Regions from separate parts of the Paenibacillus xylanilyticus genome, predicted to be linked through region 2. Evidence: riboswitches for the same ligand, from Rfam matches in the RefSeq annotation. Region 2 holds a riboswitch; each other region holds the start of a gene.
What was found. Region 2 has a riboswitch for cyclic di-AMP ahead of F4V51_RS00515 (C40 family peptidase). Riboswitches for the same ligand answer to the same signal wherever they lie in the genome.

Region 1: it holds a riboswitch for cyclic di-AMP, as region 2 does, so the genes downstream of both, F4V51_RS06640 (hypothetical protein) here and F4V51_RS00515 (C40 family peptidase) in region 2, are expected to answer to the same signal.
Region 3: it holds a riboswitch for cyclic di-AMP, as region 2 does, so the genes downstream of both, F4V51_RS17290 (3D domain-containing protein) here and F4V51_RS00515 (C40 family peptidase) in region 2, are expected to answer to the same signal.

The regions. Positions count from the first base shown of each region.
Region 1 covers NZ_CP044310.1:1,494,899-1,502,534, forward strand. The annotation lists gene urtE (urea ABC transporter ATP-binding subunit UrtE) at 1-635, shown strand, start outside; gene F4V51_RS06615 (nitrogen regulation protein NR(II)) at 671-1,327, opposite strand; gene F4V51_RS06620 (Rha family transcriptional regulator) at 1,385-1,588, opposite strand; gene F4V51_RS06625 (urease accessory protein UreF) at 1,847-2,548, opposite strand; tRNA gene F4V51_RS06630 (tRNA-Leu) at 2,973-3,055, shown strand; gene F4V51_RS06635 (glutathione peroxidase) at 3,195-3,671, opposite strand; cyclic di-AMP (ydaO/yuaA leader) riboswitch at 4,040-4,212, shown strand; gene F4V51_RS06640 (hypothetical protein) at 4,331-4,726, shown strand; gene F4V51_RS06645 (HAD family hydrolase) at 4,897-5,580, shown strand; gene F4V51_RS06650 (Nramp family divalent metal transporter) at 5,745-7,040, opposite strand; gene F4V51_RS06655 (organic hydroperoxide resistance protein) at 7,470-7,636, shown strand, end outside.
Region 2 covers NZ_CP044310.1:106,825-114,460, reverse strand. The annotation lists gene F4V51_RS00535 (transglycosylase domain-containing protein) at 1-1,243, shown strand, start outside; gene F4V51_RS00530 (YwhD family protein) at 1,417-1,920, opposite strand; gene F4V51_RS00525 (M1 family metallopeptidase) at 2,022-4,013, shown strand; gene F4V51_RS00520 (hypothetical protein) at 4,024-4,866, shown strand; cyclic di-AMP (ydaO/yuaA leader) riboswitch at 5,127-5,264, shown strand; gene F4V51_RS00515 (C40 family peptidase) at 5,268-5,738, shown strand; gene F4V51_RS00510 (GNAT family N-acetyltransferase) at 6,030-6,542, shown strand; gene F4V51_RS00505 (c-type cytochrome) at 6,708-7,067, shown strand; gene rbsK (ribokinase) at 7,140-7,636, opposite strand, start outside.
Region 3 covers NZ_CP044310.1:3,928,936-3,936,571, reverse strand. The annotation lists gene F4V51_RS17310 (alpha-glycosidase) at 1-963, opposite strand, end outside; gene F4V51_RS17305 (M20 family metallopeptidase) at 1,216-2,391, opposite strand; gene F4V51_RS17300 (ABC transporter substrate-binding protein/permease) at 2,597-4,036, shown strand; gene F4V51_RS17295 (amino acid ABC transporter ATP-binding protein) at 4,023-4,748, shown strand; cyclic di-AMP (ydaO/yuaA leader) riboswitch at 5,012-5,211, shown strand; gene F4V51_RS17290 (3D domain-containing protein) at 5,214-5,888, shown strand; gene F4V51_RS17285 (polysaccharide deacetylase family protein) at 6,008-6,799, opposite strand; gene F4V51_RS17280 (prenylated flavin chaperone LpdD) at 6,951-7,292, shown strand; gene F4V51_RS17275 (PspA/IM30 family protein) at 7,417-7,636, shown strand, end outside.

The sequences.
Region 1 (7,636 bases), 1.4 Mb from region 2:
ATCTGGATGTCCTGCCGGGACAGGTGGTCTGCCTCATGGGCCGGAATGGTGTCGGCAAAACAACGCTGATGAAAACGTTGATGGGCCTGCTCAAAACAAGGAAGGGGGCCATCCACTGGAAAGGGCAGGATATATCCGCTTTGGAGCCTGCCAAACGTGCCAAGGCGGGCATTGGATATGTTCCTCAGGGTCGTGAGATTTTCCCTCAGCTCACGGTAAAGGAAAATCTGCTGCTCGGTCTGGAGACATCTGCGCCTGGGGTGAAGACGTTTCCTGAAGATGTGCTCGCGATGTTTCCGGTCCTTGCGACCATGTATGGACGACAGGGCGGTGATTTGAGTGGTGGCCAGCAGCAGCAGCTTGCGTTCGCACGAGCGCTTGCCTCAAGACCTGGACTATTGCTGCTGGATGAACCAACGGAAGGCATACAGCCTTCAATTGTCGAGGATATTCGGCAGGTCATTCTGCAAATCAAGGCGAAGGGCGATATTTCCGTGCTGCTCGTCGAGCAGAGTATTGACTTCGTGCGCGGGGCTGCGGATTTTATCTATGTCATGGACAAGGGAGCAATTGCGCTGCAGGGATCGCCGGAGGAACTGGATATGTCTCAATTTGAACACCACCTGTCCGTATAGGAGAGGTGGTTATTTTTTGCTTTTTTTTGCTTTGCTCAGGAGCGTTTATCCAAAATATTAGAGTACTTCGGGTATAATCTGCGGATGCAGTCCGGACAGATGTCGTGTGTAAATTCTGCATGGGTATGTCTCTCCAAATAACCTTCGACTGAATTCCAGACGTCCTGCTCGTCCTTGATCTGTTTGCAAACAGCGCAAATGGGAAGCAGTCCGCGTAGTGTCCGCACTTCGGATAGGGCAAGCTTCAATTGCTGTTCAATTCGCTTCTGTTCCGTGATGTCTGTATGCGAGATCAGAGCTAGTCCCATCGGAGAAGGAGGATCCGTCTGATTCAAGGGGGTAAGCTCCAGTCGAAACCATCGAAGGTCCGGGTTCGCAGACTGTACGGATATGTCATATGTATGGCAGTGAACAAAGGGATATTGAATCTTCTCTAACTTCTGAATAATCGATGAGTTCTCCGTTTCCTCTTCCTGGGCTGCCCAAATCTCCAGGAGCTGAAGATAATGAAACGCTTCGCAAGAAGATCGGTGGGTGTCGGATTTTTTATATTTCGAGAGATGCAATCGCCCGAGTCCGTTCTGCCATGCGGTATTGCAGCTGCGGATTCTCCAGTCGCGGTCAACGATGATGAGTTGATGACGTAAGGATTGAAAGGATAACCTTTCAAGGTCGGTTGTAAAGAAGCTCATGAATAGGCCCTCCTTGGCAATCAGTTAAAGGATCGGGACGGCAGGGTAATGGTGGTGTCATCGAAGTTCATCCGAAATTTGCAAAATGTCTGCGACCTGGTTTCGGAAACGGGTGGCTTTTCGTGTGCCATGGATGAGATTGGATAAACGATACGGCGGGATGTCGTGCTTCTCGCAGAACGTTTTCTGGTCCATCTGAAGCTCCGTTAAGCGGCGTTTGATGGCCCATCCGAACGGAGTTACGGGTTTCTTTTTGTTCAAAAGGGTTCACCCCTCATAGAAGTATTTCAACCCGCCTTCGGCTGTGTATAATAGTGGGAGATGCGAGCTGTTCATTACATTATATACGTATTTACGTCATGTAACAATTAGAAACAATGAAAAATAGTGTATTAATATTAAATAATGACGTAAAAACGTGATGTTCTATAGACATACAAGAAAAAGCACGTCAGCAAGGAGGTTGCTGCGTGCTTTTTTCGTTTGGGGAAATATGAGGGGAGCTTGGAGTCGGTAAGATTAGGCGCGATAAGCATGCAGCCCTGCGCCAAGCATGTGGAAGCTGGGGAACAGCGATTTCATGGACATGGAGGTTGGCTGTGCCGGTCCATCCGCAGCGGAGGCGCTAACGGTGTTCCATTCATGCTCCAGGTCTGCGGCCAGGCGAACCAGCAGTTCCTGGGTGGTATTGTTATGCATGGGGAGAACTTTGGAAGCTTCGGTTATGCATGCATTCATGGCTGAGTGCAAGTAACCCATTACCGCTTCCTCGACGGGGATATCGAGGTAGTGGTTAATCCAGGCGTGAACAGTAGAGAGGCAGCCTACAGACTCGTATTTGGCAAGGGTGTGTTCGAGCTGGCTGAATTCAATCCAAGGGTGGAGAGCCCGGGCCAGCTTGATCAGTCTTTTACCCATGGCAGCAGCTTGCTCCCTTTGATCAGAAGGAGTCCGCTGAACGTGAACCAACTTGTCAATGAGTGCTGTTCGCCATGTGTCATTATGATCTGTTGCGCTGTAGATACCTTTAATCGCCATGCCCTCAAGTCGAACGATACTGGGATGCAGCTGGCAGCGCATGAAGGACTCCAGATCATCGGCATTTCGGATGCTGCCTTCAGCAATGTGTACATCCATACCAAATGAATGGGTAAAACCTCCGACATGAATGGAGGAATCAAGCAGTTTGACATAATCGAGCAGCTTATTCCCACGGTTCACGGTCTTTCGCCTCCTATGTTCGTAAAATGTTATATTATATAACATTAATATTGATTTCCGAATGCTTTTATGTTTAAAATCCGAATTATATGATATATATAATCACATAAATATCCGTATTCTGTCAATGGTTTCTTGTTTTTAAGTTTTAATTATATTTAAATGTTACATTATATGACTGAAAATAGTTAACCACATAAAAATAATGTTATGTATATGATATGTTTTCTCATGAAGAGCTCAAATTGAAAATGAAGATGTATAAAAGATTTGAAATTTAATGTATGCGGCAGTTAAAAGATCATGACGATAAAAACCGATATTTGGAGGAAAAACACAGGTGCAAAAGTAGTTTTAATAAAAGTGCTTTACTTTTATAATGTGATCCTGTATAATCAATTTTGTTGCCGATTATTTACGACATGCGGTCGTGGTGGAATGGCAGACACGCTATCTTGAGGGGGTAGTGGGCGTATGCCCGTGGAGGTTCGAGTCCTCTCGACCGCATCATAATGTACGACAAGAAGAGGTTTTCCGAATATGGAAAGCCTCTTTTTTTTGCGTTTGGAACAACATAAAGAAAGGCCATTCACACAGAACCGGACTTTCTCTGGTTCCCTGTTGATGATGGCCTCTCCATGTAGATCTATTTCAGAAGTTTCTCAATATCAGCCTCAATTTGATCAGGAGTTGTTTTTGGAGCATAACGCTTCACAACGCGTCCGTTCTGATCAACAAGGAATTTGGTAAAGTTCCACTTGATGGCTTTGGATCCGAGCAGTCCCGGTGCCTCTGTTGTCAGGTGCTGGAATAGAGGATGAGCGCTTGAGCCATTGACATCAATTTTCTCAAACATAGGGAAGCTTACACCGTAATTCATCTGGCAGAACTCTGCAATATCATCGGAAGATCCCTTTTCCTGAGCGAATTGGTTACTTGGGAAGCCCAGTACTTCAAACTGTCGGTCTTTGAATTTGTTATAGAGTTCCTGTAAGCCTTCAAATTGCGGGGTCAGACCACATTTGCTCGCCGTATTAACAATCAGCAGCACCTTGTTGCGATAATCGGACATCTCGACTTCCTGGCCCCGAAGGGTATTGACTTTGTAGTCATAAACGGACATGATCAGTCGCCTCCATATCGTATAATGGGTTAATGATTCCTATAGTTATATTATATTGCTTACAATTAGATAATGCAAAACTAATTGACTGAATTCCTATGTTGACTTACAGATATCTAAAATTACAACCGTTTTTCATAAGGACGAGAATTAGCGAGCTTCACAGAGATGGATGGAGAATGGATAGGTTGTAAGCGATATCATTGATATGTAATGCCTTAAATTCGTCCATTCGGTGATCTGATCGTACTTTACACTAACATGTCGCGGGTGTATGATTCATATCGTAATTTCTAATTCAATTAAACTTAACATGAACAACGAAACAAACGATAATATCGCTCTGGTCAATATATGAAACAGGAACGATGTTTTAATCGCTGAGTTTCCATTCATTCATGGGTGGGAAACGGGGGAACCAATCGGAATGGCTGTCATTGCAGCTGATCCATGGGGTGAATTTTTCGGTGCAAGCCGGAAATAGGGCGACTCTCGCGCCCGAATCCGTCAGCTAACCTCGTAAGCGTTAAAGGGAGAGGCAACAAGCCGTACGCATATTCATGGCGTTTTTGTCATGGGTTATTCAAGAAGCGTTCGGGAGGCCTTGGTCCCCCACGCTTCTTTTTTGTTGTCTTTTCACGCCAAGGGAGGAACGAACGATGGATAATGAGATGATTTTAGTAACAGCACCGAATGAAGCGGGCCGCAAGTTTATCAAGCTGTTGATGTACAAAAAAATGCCGTTTGCCGTTCTGACCAACAGTGCAGGGGAAGAACGGAAGCTCCGCAGAATCGGAGTGGAGAACGTCATTCGCATGAATACAGCTGAAGCTCAGAAGTGGTTTCTACCGCAGTCGAGCGTAGGCAACGTTTTTATTTTCGAGAACAGTTTGAACCTGACCTGCCGCTACCTGCAGATCTGCCGTTCCTGGACCTCCAAATCACTATGTGTGATCACGGAACAGAGTCACCCCAAAGGCATTTACCGCGGGATGGGAGCTGACCGTATTGTGTATTCTCTTAATGGAGAAGTTGGCTTCTTGCTTAATGGTTAATGTGATAGCTGCCGATTGATCCGGTGTAAGGTGCCTGTTATAATTGAACTTGTGGAAAAACGGAATTCTGAGGAGACTCATGCTTGATGGTGGGTCTTCTTTTTTATTTGAGCATTAATGTACATTGCTGATGTAGAGATTGCGTTCATGGCTAACAAGGAGGAATAGGCGTGCCGGATGTACGGGGGTTAAAATGGTTGTTCTTTGATGTAGGAGATACGCTGGTGGACGAATGGGAGCCGGTAGATGATATTATAGGGCAGTTTGTAAAAGAAGCCTGCTTGCTTGGTTATCCGGTGAAAATAGAGGAAGTGCGAGAGATATTTGCCTCCTGTTACCGAAATTATGAGCAGTGGCCCATGAGGGTAGCCATTCGAACGCTGATCAGCGATGAACGTCATAGGGAGAAGATCCAGGAGAAGTTGAAGTTCCGGAAGGAACTGGAGAAGCCCTTCGCTTCTGCTGACGCGGTGTTGAAGGAATTGTCACACCATTATCGAATTGGCATTATTGCCAATCAGAGTCCAGGGACAGCTGAGCGCCTGGAGAGCTACGGTCTGCGGAAGTACGTGGATGTACTGGCATGTTCGGCAGAAGAAGGTGTATCGAAGCCGGATCCGGAACTCTATGCTGTGGCTTTGAAGCAGGCGGGATGTGAACCCGAGGAAGCAGTCATGATTGGGGATCGGATTGATAACGATATCATTCCTGCCAAGAAGCTGGGGATGCGAACGATTCGGATTTTGCAGGGCTATGGACGATTTCAGCCTGAGCTGGAGGGCCAAGAGCGTGCAGACTGGACCATCGAAGCGTTGGAACAGCTTATTCCACTGCTTGTGCCTTCTGAGGGTTAGTGGATAAAATTAAAAAAAGATGACTTTCGTGTCATTAAATAAAGGACAAGGCAAGTGTACGGCAAAGCTAAAAGGCTGATCCCTTCAAGTATATTCTTGAGGAGGGATCAGCCTTTTTTTATAAATCTATAGTAAGAGGGAGACGGTTTTAGCGCATATATAGATTAAAACAGCATGATGGTTTGGATAATCAGATAAACGTTCAGAACCACAATTACGGCAGCGATGATCCAAGAGACGACTTTGAGCCACAGTTTGTTGGCGAATGCGCCCATGCTTTTTTTGTCACTCGTAAACATCACAAGTGGAATAACGGCAAAAGGCAGCTGCAAGGATAGAATCACTTGGCTCAAAATCAGCAGCTCTTCCGTACCATGTTCGCCGGCGATAGCCGTCACAATAACGGCAGGGATGATCGCAATTAATCGGGTCACGAGCCGGCGGAGCCAAGCCGGAATCCGAATGTTCAGGAAACCTTCCATAACAATCTGTCCGGACAGTGTACCTGTAAGCGTAGAGTTCTGACCTGAGGCCAGCAGAGCGACACCAAACAGGATACTTGCAATGGTTGTGCCCAGCAGAGGTGTGAGCAAGTGATAAGCATCTGCAATCTCAGCAACCTGTGTCATGCCTGCGCTGTGAAATACAGCGGCTGACACAATGAGTATGGCAGCGTTGATAAACAGGGCCAGGGTCAAAGCGATCGTTGAATCCATAGTGGAGTAACGAATGGCTTCTCTTTTCCCTTGAGTTGTCTGTTCGATCTGCCGGGTCTGCACGATGGACGAATGCAAGTACAGATTGTGCGGCATAACCGTTGCTCCAATGATTCCGATGGCGATATACAGCATCGCTGGATTCGTTAGTATCTCGGCACTTGGAACAAAGCCGGTGAGCACTCCGCCCATATCCGGTTTGGCAAGAAACAGATCAATCCCGAAGCAGAGGGCGATGGTTGCCATCAGTACAATGACCAGTGTTTCCAGCGCGCGGAAGCCTTTATTTTGCAGCAAAAGGATAATCAGAACATCCACAGCCGTAATAATGACGCCGTATAACATCGGAATGTTGAATAGAAGCTTCAGTGCGATTGCTGAACCGATGACCTCAGCCAAATCTGTAGCAGCAATGGCCAATTCACACAAGACCCAGAGCATAATGACAACCGGCATACTGAACCGTTCGCGGCAGGCTTGAGCCAGATCCCGTCCAGTTACAATACCAAGCTTGCCTGCAAGTGACTGCAGTACGACGGCCATAAGGTTAGAGATTAAAATAACGGATAATAGCGTATAACCGAACTGGGAACCCCCGGCAATATCTGTTGCCCAGTTACCCGGGTCCATATAGCCGACAGCGACCAGATAACCTGGGCCGACAAAGGCGAGGAATTTTTTCCACCAGGCAGCGTTTTTCGGAACCTTCATAGAGCTGTGTGCTTCTCCGAGGGAGGGAGCCATGCCTGCTGCGGCCAATTGTTCAGCCGAAGGAGAGCTGAATGGATTTTTTTTACTCATAAATGTTCACCTGACTTCTTAATAATAATCGTATTGATGCTCCGTATGATGAAGACCTGGGTCATTCACTTTTATATGTCTAAAAATATATGTTGTTACTTACATTGTACTCATTCAATAATTTTTGTCTAGTGCAACTTTTATGTAGATGGACAAAATGAGAAGCGGGTGGAGTCAGGCTCTTAGTATATTACCCAACTTCAAAAAAATTACCTGTATATCATAGGTGGCGTTATGCTGATGAAAGCCAGATGCATGAAAAAGACAAAGATGCAGAAGCTGATGAAGTAACCCAAATCCGTTTCAAATTGAGCCAGAAGTTTAAATTGAATTGTAGGCAGCAAAAATATTGGTGTAAAAGGAGAGATTCTAATGGAAGCTTTATATACAGCAACTGCGACAGTCAAAGGTGGACGTACAGGTTCGGTAACTTCATCGGATGGAGTCCTTAAACATGATCTGAAAATGCCAAAAGAGCTGGGTGGATCCGGCGGTGAAGGTACGAACCCTGAGCAGCTCTTTGCCGCAGGATATGGTGC
Region 2 (7,636 bases):
CCTTGCAGTCAAGGAGCTGGGCATTAGTGAAGCCATGCTGGACCATGGAGGACTAAATATATACACCACTCTGGATCTGCGTGTGCAAAAGGCAGCTGAAGACGCTGTAGCCAAAGGCATGGACCCGAGCAGTGAACTGGAGACAGCTCTCGTGTCCATAGACCCTCGTACAGGCTATATTAAGGCTATGGTAGGCGGCAAAAACTACCGGAACAATCAGATCAACCATGTGCTGGCGACGACACGCCAGCCAGGATCTGCATTTAAGCCTATTATGTATCTGGCTGCACTGGAATCCAAAGAGCTGACAAGTGCATCCATCTTCAATAGCGAACCAACCCTGTTTCACTATGACAATGATCGCAAGACCTATAAACCTGGCAATTTCGGCGACAAGTATCTGGGGGAAATTGATCTAAGGCAGGCCATTGCCGCTTCGGACAATATCTATGCGGTCAATACGATAATGCAGATTGGGCCGGATCAGGTTGTGAATATGGCCAAAAGCCTGGGGATTACAAGCAATCTGAGCGCTGTCCCTTCTCTCGCCTTGGGTACCTCGCCCGTAAGCCCACTGGAGATGGCTTCTGCCTTCTCGGTTATTGCTGCAGGTGGACAGCGGACGCCTCCTGTCGCCATTCTGCAGGTGACGGATGCAGCAGGACGTGTCATCTATGAAGCACCACAAACCAAGGCAGAGAATGTGGTAGAACCGGCCGCAGCATATGTACTGACACGTTTAATGGAAAGTGTGTTCGAAAATGGCGGTACAGGGAACCGGGTTGCTACCACAATTAAGCGCCCCGTAGCAGGCAAAACCGGTACGACCAATACGGATGCCTGGATGGTTGGCTTCACCCCCGAACTCTCCACTGCAGTATGGGTCGGTTATGATCAGGGCAAAGCCATCTCCACGTCGGATGGACGCCGCGCAGCACCGATGTTTGCCCAATTTACAGAACAGGCTCTTGCGAGTGTACCGCCTAAGATCTTCCCTGTTCCCGATCATGTGGTCAGTGTCTATATTGATCCCGAGTCCGGAAAACTGGCGGGTAATGGCTGTGAAGAGAAACGGCTTGAGGTTTTCATTGACGGCACAGAACCGACAGAAACCTGTAGCGGAGCAACCGAGAATACTGATCCGAAAAAGAATGAAGAAAGTCGTGAGGTACAGAATCAAGATGGAATCCAGGAAGAGAAGCATTCGTGGTGGAGAGACTTTAAACGTTGGTGGGTAGAATGACGTAACTAAGTAATGACTTAACAATGACTTAATTGCGTCACTGTGATTGACCGGCTTCAGGTTCTTTCTGGAGGTCAAGTAAAGCAAAAGCCCCGAACCGATCATTTCGGTTGCGGGGCTTTTCATGTTCTTTTTAAAGAGAACAGTTATAACGCTTTTATCAGAAAGCTTTATCAGGAAAGTGCTTCTTTTAGTTCATCCGGAGAAGCGTTCCACCACTCTTCATTGTGTGTAATCAACAGCTTCTTGAGAGCAGCACGATCCTCTGGTCCAAGCTCATCCAGCATGAAGCGGCGCTTCATTGCATAATCCATCCGGTTTACATGGTCAGCCAGCAGCTTCCACCCTCGTTTCGCCTCGGTATCGATCCACATCTCGCACGCTGTTGCTCCGCCGTACAATTGTCCCTGTTCCGTACGGTCCACAGCTACCCAAACCAGCCATACCTGGCGACCATTAGGTACATCTTCCCGATTCGTCGAAAACTTGATTCCACGTTCTACCTTGCTCTTTGCATGCATGGCACCAATATCAATCTTTGCCTCGCCATTATCAATAATAACCGGCGACAGGTTGTTCAGATCAATGGAGCCTGCACCGAAACCTTTATGTTTGCTCTTAGCACTTACGATATTCAAGGCAATCTGTTTTTTGCCGTTTTGCTCGTTTTGATCCATAGTTATAGCCTCCAAGGGTTGATACAAATATTTTAACTAATAATCGCCCCATTGCAAACATATACATGCTGTAGATGCTTGTCAACGGGAGGTATTTAACGATGATTCCACTACGCGCCAAGAGCTGGCTTACTGCAATTCTGGCCCTGTGTGTGTTTACCGGAGCCATATGGATCACTCTGGATCACACTCGTTCTACGACATCCGACTTGCCAACGCTCGCCCCGGAATTGGGCAAGCCTCCGGCCAAAGTCCAAACTCCGGCACCTCCAGAAAGTGTACAGACACCTACTGCTGAGGTGTTCAGCAACCGCGTGGTGGAATATCACATGGATGTGAAGCTGGTAGACGGCAATGTTTTGGAGGGAACGCAGACGCTGACCTGGACTCATCCGGGTAAAAAAACAGTCAGCGAACTTTATTTCCACCTATACCCCAATGCATTCTCTTCTACGGACACAACATTTATGAAGGAATCCGGAGGAAAGCTTCGCGGTGATGTGATGCCAACGGACGGTTACGGCTCCATGAATATTACGGAGATGAAAACAGAGGACGGGCTTTCCCTCCTGCACCGGATGCAGTATGTACAGCCGGATGACGGAAACATGAAAGACAAAACGCTCATAAAAGTGAGATTACCAAAACCCGTCAAGGGCGGGGAAACCATTACACTGCACACCCGGTTTGAGGTCAAGCTGCCCAAAATCTTTGCCCGCATGGGAACCGCTGAAAACTTCGTTATGGCAGGCCAATGGTTCCCCAAACTCAGTGTATACGAGCCTGCAGGCACGCGAGGGCGTACGGCTGAAGGCTGGAATCTGCATCAGTACCACGGGAATTCCGAGTTTTATGCGGATTTTGGCATCTATAGTGTGCGTATTCGGGTACCGGACACATACAAGGTTGCTGCGACCGGGTTTCCTACGAAGCAGGCTGTTATAAAAAATGGCGAAAAGATCTATCAATTCTATGCTGACGATGTACACGACTTCGCCTGGGCAGCCTCACCTGACTTTGTTTATGCAGAAGAACCCTTCTCCGCTCCCAACGTGCCAGGTGTACGAATCAAGCTCTATCTGGACCCGGCCCACCAGGATCTGAAGGAACGTTACTTCTATGCAGCCAAAGCAGCTCTTTCGAATTACAGCAAGTGGTTTGGTCCGTATCCGTATTCCACGCTCTCTATCGTTGTTCCCCCAAAAACAGGTAATGGAGCAGGCGGCATGGAGTATCCTACCTTAGTTACAGCCTTCGGCGCGGATGACGCTACACCAGGCTACGATCTGGAACGCACAGTTGTACACGAGATTGGCCATCAGTACTTCTATGGTATGGTTGCCAGCAATGAATTTGAAGAAGCTTGGCTTGATGAGGGGTTCACCTCTTACGCAGAAGACAAACTGATGGAGCAGGAATACGGACTTATTCCGAATCTGCCCGTTCAATCCGGCTTAATTACTTCGCCTGCCTCACTCACGCAGGAGTCCTGGAAGTTTGATTCCCAGAATCATTACGCAGCCAATGTTTACACAAGGGGCAAGCTTGTGCTGCTGGGCATCGAACAACAAGTAGGCGCCAAAACGATGGAACGCATTCTTTCAACTTATGTCAAAAAGTATCGGTTCAAACATCCCACTTCGGCCGATTTCCAAAAGGTCGTGGAGCAAGTGACCCGTAAATCCTGGTCTGATTATTTTAATCAATACGTATATGGGGACGGGATGGCCGACTTCTCCGTGGAGAATATCCAGGTCAAGCCTGTTGAGAAAGATGGTCAAACGTTGTACGAATCATCGGTAACCTTAGTAAAGAAAGGCAGCGACTACGAGAAAGTACCCGTACGCATCGTTTTTGAGGATGGACACATCATCGCCAAGGAATGGGATGGCGGTAACGGTCGAATTACGTACAAGTTAACGTACAGCTCGCCTGTATCCTGGGCCATGACCGATCCGTTATATACCGTTGTGCTGGAGAACCGTCATATGAACAACTTTTTGAAAGCCGGTCTGGATGAACCATCCAAGTTCCGCTGGAGCATGAGTGTAACCAAACTTATTGAAGCTATATTCGGAGGTCTGTCATGGTGAGGTGGAGACAGTGAAAGCAAAAATACGTGAGGGCTGGTTTCTCGTCCGTCAGCATATGTTCATTGTGGCACTTTTATTTCTCTATCAGCTGGTGTGGGGTTACTTCATCTATAAAATGGTGCAATCCGCAGTCATTCCCTTGCTGCTGCGCTATCCGGACCCTGACGCCGGGGAACTGAGTACCATTTTATTCAAAATGGAAAGCCAGCTCAATCTGTCTACCCATCCCGAGGTGCATCGCTATTTATGGATACTTGGGGCCATGCTCCTGCTCCGCATGCTAATTACCCCTCTCATCCAGGCAGGGCTGCTCTACTCATTACAACACTTCAATCATACAGAAGAACGTGTTCCTTTTGTACGTGGGATCAAGGCACTGTGGAAACCGATGATGCTGCTTCATTTCATTAAAACGCTATTATTGCTGCTGCCTGCGTACTGGCTGATCCCCAAGCTGTATAGTATCTTTCTGGATGGATTCCACTCGCTGCAATTGCTCCTGCCAGGCATTCCATATGTAGCCGGATGGATCGTATATGGATGGATCATACATCATGCTTTGTTATATATGCAGTTTGGCGCTACAGCTCACGAGGATCAGGGCGGGGTAAAAGGTACATTTTTGGGTTTATTGCTCGCCTTGCGTCATATCTTTCCTCTCATTGGTATCGCAGTGGTTCTGGGAGGAATTCATCTGCTCATCTTCGGTGCTTTCACATCTGCGTCGTGGTTCCTGACAGGTCTCATCGGTCTCATCCTGCAACAAACCTATCCGCTCGCCAGATGTTTGCTCGATATATGGAAGATATGCGCTCATTTCCGTCTGTGGCAGTCCAAGTCCTCCAAAGGTTAAAAAGTGTAATGAACCGTGCAAAAATTGTTACCATCTTCATGTAAACTTATGTCAATGTTAACGCTTCACAAACGTAAACCCCGACCTTTCCCCGTCAAAGGTCGAGGTTTTTTTTGCTAATTTTCTTGTTAAACGTTGCCAAAGGCTTACTCCTCTGTTACAATAATCGCAGTGAGTTTTTAGTAACAACTTTGTAATCTTTACCTCATGAATTGTAACTACTTAAAATTAAATCGTCATTTCTTGATTTCGCAGGTGCACAACTAGCATAGCCAAATTCCTGGCACCTGGGAAGCGGGGGAACCAGTTATGGGTGAATTGATCTTGCTACAGAGGGATCATAGGGGACCTTCAACCGAATCCTTAAGCTAACCTCGCAGGCGTTGGAAGGGGTATATCTCTTGTTCAAAAAGAAATTAACAGCAGCTGTCCTCAGCTTAACATTCGCACTATCACTTGGAGCAGGCAGCGCATTCGCAGATTCAAAAATGGATAAAGTAATTGATTCAGCAATGGGAACTACATACAAAAGTGGTGGAACAACGCTTAACGGCTTTGACTGCTCTGGATTCACACGGTATGTATTCGAAAAGCTGGGCATCGATTTGGCTCGTCAATCCAGCTCCCAATTCGACATGGGTGACTCGGTATCCCGCATGGAAATGAGACCAGGCGATCTGGTATTCTTCAATACAACGGGTAAAGGGGTTTCACACGTAGGGATTTTCGTGGGTGAAGGTAAGTTTGCACACTCCTCGTCTTCCAAAGGAGTTACCATCAGTTCTTTGAGTGAGAACTACTGGGCCAACCGCTATGTTGGCGCTAAACGGATTATGAGCACGGACGCATATGAGTCACTGGCCCTCGACTAGGGACAAGCTGAGCAACATCATACTGTAACGAAGCATAAATCAACCGCCCGGTACATTCTCCGCAGGAATGTATCCGGCGGTTTTTTTGTGCATCTTCGTCCGTGCCCTTATGATGTTTTTACCCATCCCACTGTAATATAAACGAAATTCCAGGAACTTTTGTTTCACTTTTTTTCAAGGGAGCAAAACCTTGCCAAATGCCCTCCTCTTTTGTAGAGTAAAATCAGGATTAAATATGAAATGACATATGTTATAAACCATTAGCGTATGACTAGAAGTAGCTTGTTCACAATGAAAGGAGCGTGCAGTGGTGTGGATGAATCTTCTGTAACGTTTCACGTTGTGCCGATGCAAGAAGAACATGCAGCATTGATCTGCAGCTGGACATATGAACCACCCTATAACATTTATACCTGGCTGCCCTGGGAACAGATGAAGGCGCTGGAGGTTGAATTCGGGGATGAGCAGCTTCGAAAAGAGCAATATGCAGTTGTACTCGGAGAGCAGGACCAACTTTGCGGATTCGTTCAATTCTTTCCTCTTGAAGGCGGGACGCGGATTGGGCTTGGCATGCATCCTGAACAGTGTGGACAAGGTCGCGGTACTGCCTTCGTCTCTGCGATCGTGAAGGAAGCCATTCGGCGGAACCCTAGTCATGAGATCGATCTCGAAGTGCTCACTTGGAATACGCGAGCTATCCGGGTTTATCTCAAGGCTGGATTTGTCACCCAGGATACGTATGAACGACAGACACCAAGCGGTTTGATGCCCTTTTATTGCATGGTCTATGAAGGACCTCGCTAATCTTAAACTAACCCTTAAACCGCGTAAGACAAAGAAATTCATGCCCGTTTATGTGATTAGTTCAAAAAATTACCACAAAATGCTATGATGTCTTAACAGGTTCCGTTATAATGATATGGACAGTTTCAGTTTAGATGATCTTTCATTCTGGAGGGGACATAACGGATGCACAAATGGATCATGAGCGGGGTATTTTTTGCAGCATGCGCATTGGCTATTGTATTAATGTTTACGCTTCCAGGGAAAGAGGAAGTGGCTGAAGAAGCGAAACCAACCATGCCTGAAGTGGCAATGGATGCCGGACAGGCTGAAGCACTGGTCAAAACCAATTGTATCACGTGTCACGGGGATCAGCTTCAAGGTGGCGTAGGACCTGCACTAGCAAACATCGGCAGCAAGGATGATGTGGAGAAGATCTACTCTACCATTGTCAAAGGTAAAGGTGGCGGCATGCCTTCCTTCAAGGACAAACTGAAGGACGAGGAAATTGCCAATATCGCGATGTGGCTGGCTGAGAAGAAATAAGGAAATGAGATACACAGCAAAGAGGCCCCTGCCTTCCCTCTCGGAATGGTACGGGCCTCTTCGTCATATCGTTCAGCCTCTGGCTGCGTGTTCTGCCAAAAAGGCTTCCACTTCACGTGCATACGGCATCCCCGACTGGGCGCCGAGCTTCGTTACGGATAACGCGGCCGCTCCCATGGCATAGCCTACTGCCGCGTCCAATGCTTCCCCGCGCGCGAGGGCTACCGCCAGCGCGCCGTTGAAACAATCGCCAGCGCCGGTCGTATCGACGGCGCTTACGGCGTAGCCCGGCGCACGGCAAGCGCCGGCACGCCCTGCCTGTACGCGGCCGCCTGGCGCTGCCGCGTACACAGCCCCCTCGGGGCCGAGCGTCGTGACGACAGCGGCCCCGAGCGATGCGGCGAGCTCTGCGACCGCCGCATCCACGTCTTCCGGCCGGAGATCATCCCGGCCGGTAAGCACGGCAAGCTCGCTGCGGTTCGGCGTGACCACGTCGACGCACCGCAGGAGCTCCTGGGGCAGATCCGGCACCGCTGGAGCCGGGTTGAGCACCACCAGTGCGCTGCCTT
Region 3 (7,636 bases), 2.6 Mb from region 2:
CCAGCCGTCGAGCTTGATCTCCTTAATCCAGTATTCCGCGACATCGAGCAGATACGCTTTCACTTCCGGATTGGCCGTGTTAAATTTCGGCATATTTCCATAAAAACCGAAGGTATCATAGGTAGGTATACCGTTCTTAATACCAACAGGAAATTCATTGATATGAAACCAGTCTGCATACTTTGATTGTTTTCCATTTTGCAGCACATCCTGAAAAGGCGGGAAATCTTCACTGCAATGATTAAAAACAGCGTCAAGCATGACGCGGATACCACGCCGGTGGCATTCCTCGGTGACTTTTTTGAGCAAATCATTATCTCCAAAATGCGGATCTACTTTTTTATAATCAATGGTGTCATATTTATGGTAGGAGTTGGCTTGAAAGAGGGGGGTGAAATATATAGCATTTACGCCAAGCTTGGTTAGATCATCCAGATGATCGAGGACGCCTTGCAGGTCTCCGCCAAAGTAGTTATCCAGCTCGGGTGTACCTCCCCAGGCATGAGTTCCTTCGGGATTAAGGTCTGGATTGCCATTGGCGAACCGTTCGGTCATGATCTGGTAAAAAACCGCTTCTTTGGCCCATTCGGGAACCTTAAATACATCAATCTCATGAATGTACGAGAATTCGTAATATCCTCCAGTAGGGTAAGGGGGATCTCGGTGAATTCCATTGTCAGCCAGAAATACATTTTCATGACCCGCTGTGACTCGAAAAATATAGGTGAGTCGTTTGAATTTGGGTTTAACCGCAGCCTCCCAGTAGTCGAACATGCTATCCGAAGCAGCCTTTTCCAGTTGGATTTCCCTGTAGGTTCCGTCCCAATCATATTTATCACCGGTCAGTGCAGTCACATAGTCTACATCATCTCTCTTCGTACGTACACGCAGATGAATCGTAGACGTGTTGTAGGCATAGGCCCACTTGTCACGGGGAACGTGATACATCGCTTCGAGCAGCATGACAGCACCTCCTGTATCAAGATGAGTATAGCATTACATAACCAAGCTAGACAGCAAATGAACCATAAAAGGTTTACATAATTAGTAAAATTTTCATTGTTTTCATCGTTTTCATTTCACAAGCATCTCCAGGTTAGGCTTGAATATACGTATGCAAAATAAAGAAAAGAGGTGTTTTCTGTAGACCGGGTGATATCCGTCCAATCTGTAGAGAACACCTCTTTGGTTGTGTCTGTAAACTTAAAACTTATATTATCGTAGAGCCTGTTCAAACTCTGTTCGAATCGTTTGCAGCAGCTCGGGCTTCGTTAGCACATCATAAGCTGTTGCGGCAATTGCCTTTGCACCCAAGATCATACCATCGAGTGCCCGCTCCTGTAATGCCAGATCACGGAATTCGATGGAGTGCAGGGTGTGAACCTCATCAACGACACGAATGTAAGGATGAATTGCAGGACAGCGTAAGGATACGTTACCGATATCCATGGAGCCATGATCATTTCCGCTAACGATCTCGTCTTGTGGAATACCGAGTTCCATGAGGTTTTCACTAAACGCTGCAGATAAAGATTCATTGGTTACCATCTCATCATACGACGTTTCGTAATTCGAAGTCACAAGACGACAGCCTGTTTGGAGTGCGGAACCTTCGGCAATCTGAATGACACGCTGCGTTAGCATGTTAAGCTCTTTTCTGGTTGCGGCACGTACGTAGAATTGGGCTGAAGCATAGTCGGGGATGATGTTGGCAGCCTGACCACCGCTATTAATAACACCATGGATCCGGACAGTGCTTCTCACTTGCTGGCGGAATGCATTAATGCCGTTAAAGGTTTGGATAACGGCATCGAGAGCATTGATCCCTTCATGCGGACTGGCCGCGGCGTGAGAGGATTTGCCGTAGAATTCGAATTGCACAGCATCAATGGCCAGAGAGCTGCCCGATTTCTCATAAGCATAGTAAGGATGGGCCATCAGTGCGACATCACAATCATCAAACAGACCTGCTTCAGCCATTGGAACTTTGGCGCCACGAGTTTCCTCGGCAGGTGTGCCGAATACTTTCAACGTTCCTCCAACTTCATCCAGAATGGACTTTAGACCGACTGCAGCGCCCAGGCTCATCATACAGATCAGATGATGGCCGCAAGCGTGACCAATCTCGGGAAGTGCATCGTATTCGCATAACAGCGCTATGGTTGGACCTTTTTTGGCAGCAGCGTAGGTGCCGATAAAAGCTGTATCCAGTCCAAGTACGGGAGCCTCTACTTCGAAACCGTGAAATAACAGTTCTTCCTTTAGGCGGGCAGAAGCAAGGTATTCCTCGTTCCCGAGTTCGGGATTAGCACCAATGTATGATGAAATCTCCTTAAAACGGGAAGCATATTGATCAATAACCGTCAAAATTTGTGATTTAGTATGTGTCATCGTGAACTCCTTCGTGCAAAATGAAAATAATTTAGTCATTATATCATGTTTGCTTGGTTTTTTCAGAAACAAGTCAGGATTTGTAAGTTGAAAACTCATTGCATAATCATGCATTGTACTTTATAATGACTCAGGCATCAACATGAGGAAGCACATAATGTATTATAAGGGGAGAACAGGGTTGAAATTGATTAGTCGTTACACCATGATGCTGTTGACCTTTGTCGTTTTATTGACGGCTGCCGTTCCTTCGGCGCTGGCAAGTGGAACTACGGGCACTTCAGACAGTAAAAAATTGGTTCTCGGCACGAGTGCCGACTTTGCACCATATGAATTCCATAAAGTGATTAATGGCAAGGATGAGATTGTCGGATTTGATATTGCCATTGCCAAAGAGATTGCTGCCGATCTGGGCGTAGAACTTGTCATAGAAGATATGGGTTTTGACGGCCTGCTGCCTGCCTTGCAGAGTGGACGCGTGGATATCGTTATTTCAGGCATGACACCGACAGAGGACCGCAAAAAAAGTATCGACTTCTCGGATACCTACTATAAATCGAAACAAGTCATCATGGTTCGCAATGAGGATAAAGACAAATACCCAACCATGGCTGCACTGGAAAATGAAAAAATCGGAGCACAGAAAGGTTCGATTCAGGAAACGATCGGACAGAAGATTCCTGGAGTCAAGCTGACGTCTCTTGATAAAATCTCGGACATTGTGCTTCAACTTCAGACGAAGCGGATCAACGCTGCAATCGTAGAAGATACGGTTGCCGCAGGCTACCTGGACGATATGATTGGACTTGCTCCTGCGGTTCCGGACGAAGAGCAAGTAGCAGCAGCGATCGGGATTCGCAAAGGCAATACGGAGTTGCTTAATGCCGTTAATGGTACGCTTGAACGATTGAAGAGTGAAAATAAAATTGATCAGATGGTAACGGAAGCCAGTCAATTGATGGCAGACCGTGAGGTCGCATCGCCAAATATTTTTGAAGTATTCTGGCAGTACAAAAGCTTCTATGCTACGGGCGTGGGTTATACCCTCTTATTGTCTGCACTTGGTGTAATCTTCGGGGTAATCATTGGTTTGATCATTTGCCTGTTCCGAATGCATGATACAGCAATTTTGCGGTGGATTGGTACGGCTTATGTAGAAGTCATTCGTGGTACGCCGATGCTGGTTCAATTGATGATTATTTATTATGGTCTTGCCTTGACATTTGGTATTACGTTCTCGCCTCTTCAGGCGGGTATCTTAACTCTTTCCATCAATAGTGGTGCTTACCTTGCAGAGATCTTCCGTGCAGGGATTCAAGGCGTTGACCGCGGTCAACTGGAAGCAGCCCGTTCGCTTGGGATGGGTAGAGCCGCGGCCATGAGATTTATTATTTTGCCACAGGCCTTCAAAGCTGTGCTGCCTGCTATCGGTAATGAATTCGTAACGATCATCAAGGAATCTTCCATTATCTCGGTCATTGGTATGGTTGATATCATGTATCAGGCAAGTGTAGTCAAAAACATTACGTACCAAGGAATGAATCCGTTCCTTATTGCAGCAGCCATATACTTTGTATTGACATTTATTTTGTCCAAGCTGCTGGGTCGACTGGAAAGGAAGTTGAGTGCAAGTGATAGACGTTAGACAATTACACAAATCCTACGACAAAAACGAAGTACTAAAAGGCATAGATGTCTCAATTGGCAAGGGCGAGGTCGTTGTTGTGATTGGTCCTTCAGGATCAGGCAAAAGTACCTTCCTGCGCTGTCTTAACCTGTTGGAGCAGCCTACTTCAGGTGAGATTAATTTCGAAGGCGTATCGATCACGGATCCCAAACACAACATTAATGCAACGCGGGAGAAAATGGGGATGGTGTTCCAGCACTTTAATCTGTTTCCGCATAAAACTGTGGAGCAAAACATTACCATTGCCCCGATTAAAGTCAAAAAACAGTCTGCACAGGAAGCCAAGCAGATTGCCGCAGACTTGCTTAAAACCGTGGGGCTGTTGGATAAAAAAGATGCTTATCCGAGTCAGCTGTCTGGTGGACAGAAGCAGCGGATTGCTATTGCCAGAGCGCTTGCGATGCAGCCGCATGTGATGCTGTTTGACGAGCCGACATCTGCACTTGACCCTGAAATGGTTGGTGAAGTGCTCGACGTTATGAAACGCCTGGCTGAAGGCGGCATGACTATGGTTATCGTTACCCACGAGATGGGCTTCGCCCGTGAAGTCGGTGATCGCATCATCTTTATGGATGGCGGTGTCATTGTGGAAGAGGGGACACCAGATGAAGTATTTGGTCAGCCTAAGCATCCACGTACGCGTGACTTCCTCGGTAAAGTCTTGTCATAGCCTTTGAGCATGATCCAGTCAGTAAACCGCATGAATAAGAACGAACAAAAAACGAAATCAAACAACCTTGCTCACGTCACGTTTGCAGGGTTGTTTTTTGTGCATGGATAAGTATCCATTGTTGTAAAAGTAACTTTTCTGTCATCGTTCCATAGCTGCTTGATCGCTCTTTAATAAGAAAAATCCTTATTTCTAAGCAGCATTATGTGTTGTTTAAAACAGTTGGTAACATTTACTACGGTCCCTGGTTACAAAATTGTGATATATTGTTCCTGCCGAAACTTCCTGAGGAGGAAGTGTGGAGGATGTAACGATGCAGACCGTGGAGGGGAAGATTGATAAGCACGCTGCTTGGGGTGAATTAGGGGTACATAACGCAAGACGAATGTAACAGAGACCTATAGGGTGGTTTCCTCCATCCGAATCCGACAACTAACTTCGCAGGCACAATGAGGGAGGAAGACCATGATTAAGAAGAGAACTATAGCCAAAACAGCAGCAGCCCTGCTGACAGCAGCAATGCTCATTCAGGCCGTTCCAGCTCACGCTGATTCTGTTCACGTGGCCAAAGAAGGGGATACCTTCTATACCTTATCGAAACAATATGGAGTTGGACTGAACACACTGGTTAAAGCAAACAGTGATATTTCGCCTTACAACATTTATGGTGGTTTAAAAATTACGATTCCTGGAAAAGCAAACACGGCCTCAGCTGCTCCAGCAGCGAAGAGCTCTACGGGTGCAAAAACGATTACGACCGCTAGCCTTGATGTGAATGCTGACGATAAAGTCGTTCAAGCTTGGGGCAAAACGTTTGATTACAGTAAGTCCATTGATGTGAAAGCAACAGCGTACTCTGCAGCCGCTTCCGAAAATGGTGGATGGGGTGCTGTTGATTACTTCGGCAATCCACTTGAACTCGGCACAATTGCCGTAGACCCTAGTGTGATTCCATTGGGTACGAAGGTTCTTGTTACAGGTCACTCCCATCCGGGGCTGCCTAAGCAGGCATTTGTGGCTACTGCCAGGGATATCGGCGGGGCGATCAAAGGAAAACGAATTGATATTTTCATTCCTGGGAGCCAGAAGTCAGTGAGCACATTCGGTTTTCAGGATGTTGAACTTTATATCTTGAAATAAGTATCAGTGCCAGCAAAAGGGTGCCTTTATTCACGATTAACGTGAAATAAGGGTACCCTTTGTCTTTATTAACACGCGCAAAATGGTTAATTCATAACTTGTGTTGTTTCGTCTAACCATTATTTGCTTTTTGGCAATTGCAGCATTTCGTCCAAAGTCACCAGATTGAAGCCCCTGCATCGCAGTTCATCTATAATCTCCGGAAGTGCTCCGATGGTACCGGACAGATTGGAGCCCACGCCTCCGCCCGCATGCTGAAGAATGATGGAGCCTGGCTTGACTGCAGATAAAACATTCTGCTTCACTTCCTCTTTGCTGAGGCCTTTCCAATCCAGCGAATCCACATTCCAGTTGACGATGCTGTATTGCTGTCTTGCGGCCCATTGCAGCTGTTTCTCATTAATGTCCCCGTATGGAGGACGAATCATTTTAGGTGTATACCCGGTCAGTTTACGAATAATGTCGCCGGTATGTAGAATTTGTTTGCGAAAAGCATTCAAAGACAGCTTGCTGAATTCAGGGTGGTTGTAACTGTGGTTCCCAACAATGTGACCTTCCCTAACGATTCGTCTGACGAGGTCGGGATGTTTCTCTGCCCGGTTGCCAACAATAAAAAAGGTTGCTTTTACATTATATTTCTTTAAAATATCCAATACCTGTGGAGTGAAGCGCGGATCAGGCACATCATCAAAAGTTAGTGCTACCTGTCTGGTTGAAGGCCCATTGGTTTTGAACGTATCGGCATATTTCTGCCTGAGCTGACCGAGTGTCAGCTGTTCATCCTCAGATAAATCCGGCTCTGCAGCAGGTATGCTCTCTGGATCGGTTTTTGCCAGCACTTGTCCAGGTAAATAGCTTCCACTCATAAATATAAGGATCAACATGGAGAATGCGATGAGGCGAATACGCATGATATAGCCTCCCTTGTCAAATTGCGTTCTCTTTGGTATGCCCGCGGTGATGGTTCATTATGCATAAATGTGAGAAGTTTCATTGTCCAATTCAGTCGATAAGCTCATAATTCCACCATTACATATACACACAAAGGATGGGTGGATTAGGATGAGTACGTATGATTTGAAATCAGTTCGTTTGCAGGTCTTTGAAGCTGGAGAAGATAAGATATTTTTGGTCACGGGTGGGAAAGCTCATATAGGGGCTGTGGCGACCTTTTATCCGGAAAGAGAACGCGTGGTGGGGACGGCAGTCCATATTCCAGGGCATAAGGAACAGGAATTGTGTGAGCGTCTTGCACGTAAGGCCGCAAATTCTCTTAAGGTGACCGTAACCGTCATTATGGGGATTCATTTTGACGCCATTACACGTGTACAGATCGATGAGATCGTACAGACGGCGGAGAAGCTGCTCGAAGACCATTTAACCCTGGCGAATGATATTAAATAGTAGATTTTGGGTAAGCCGGAATCGTGTTTTATGATTTTTTTTGGTAAAATTGAAACGGGATGAAGGTTACCACGTATGTATGATTATATACAAGGATGTAATATCGACTAGGAGGAATACCATAATGTCCATTTTCAAACGTTTGCGTGATTTAACGATGTCTAACATTAATGCCATTATTGACAAGGCAGAAGATCCAATCAAAATGACGGATCAATATATCCGTGATATGCAGGAAGATCTGGAAGATGCAGAAAAGGCTGTAGCACAACAAATCGCGATTGAGAAAAAATTCAAGCAGCTGTTCGAGGAACAGGAAGCATTGGTGAAGAAACGTGAGGAGC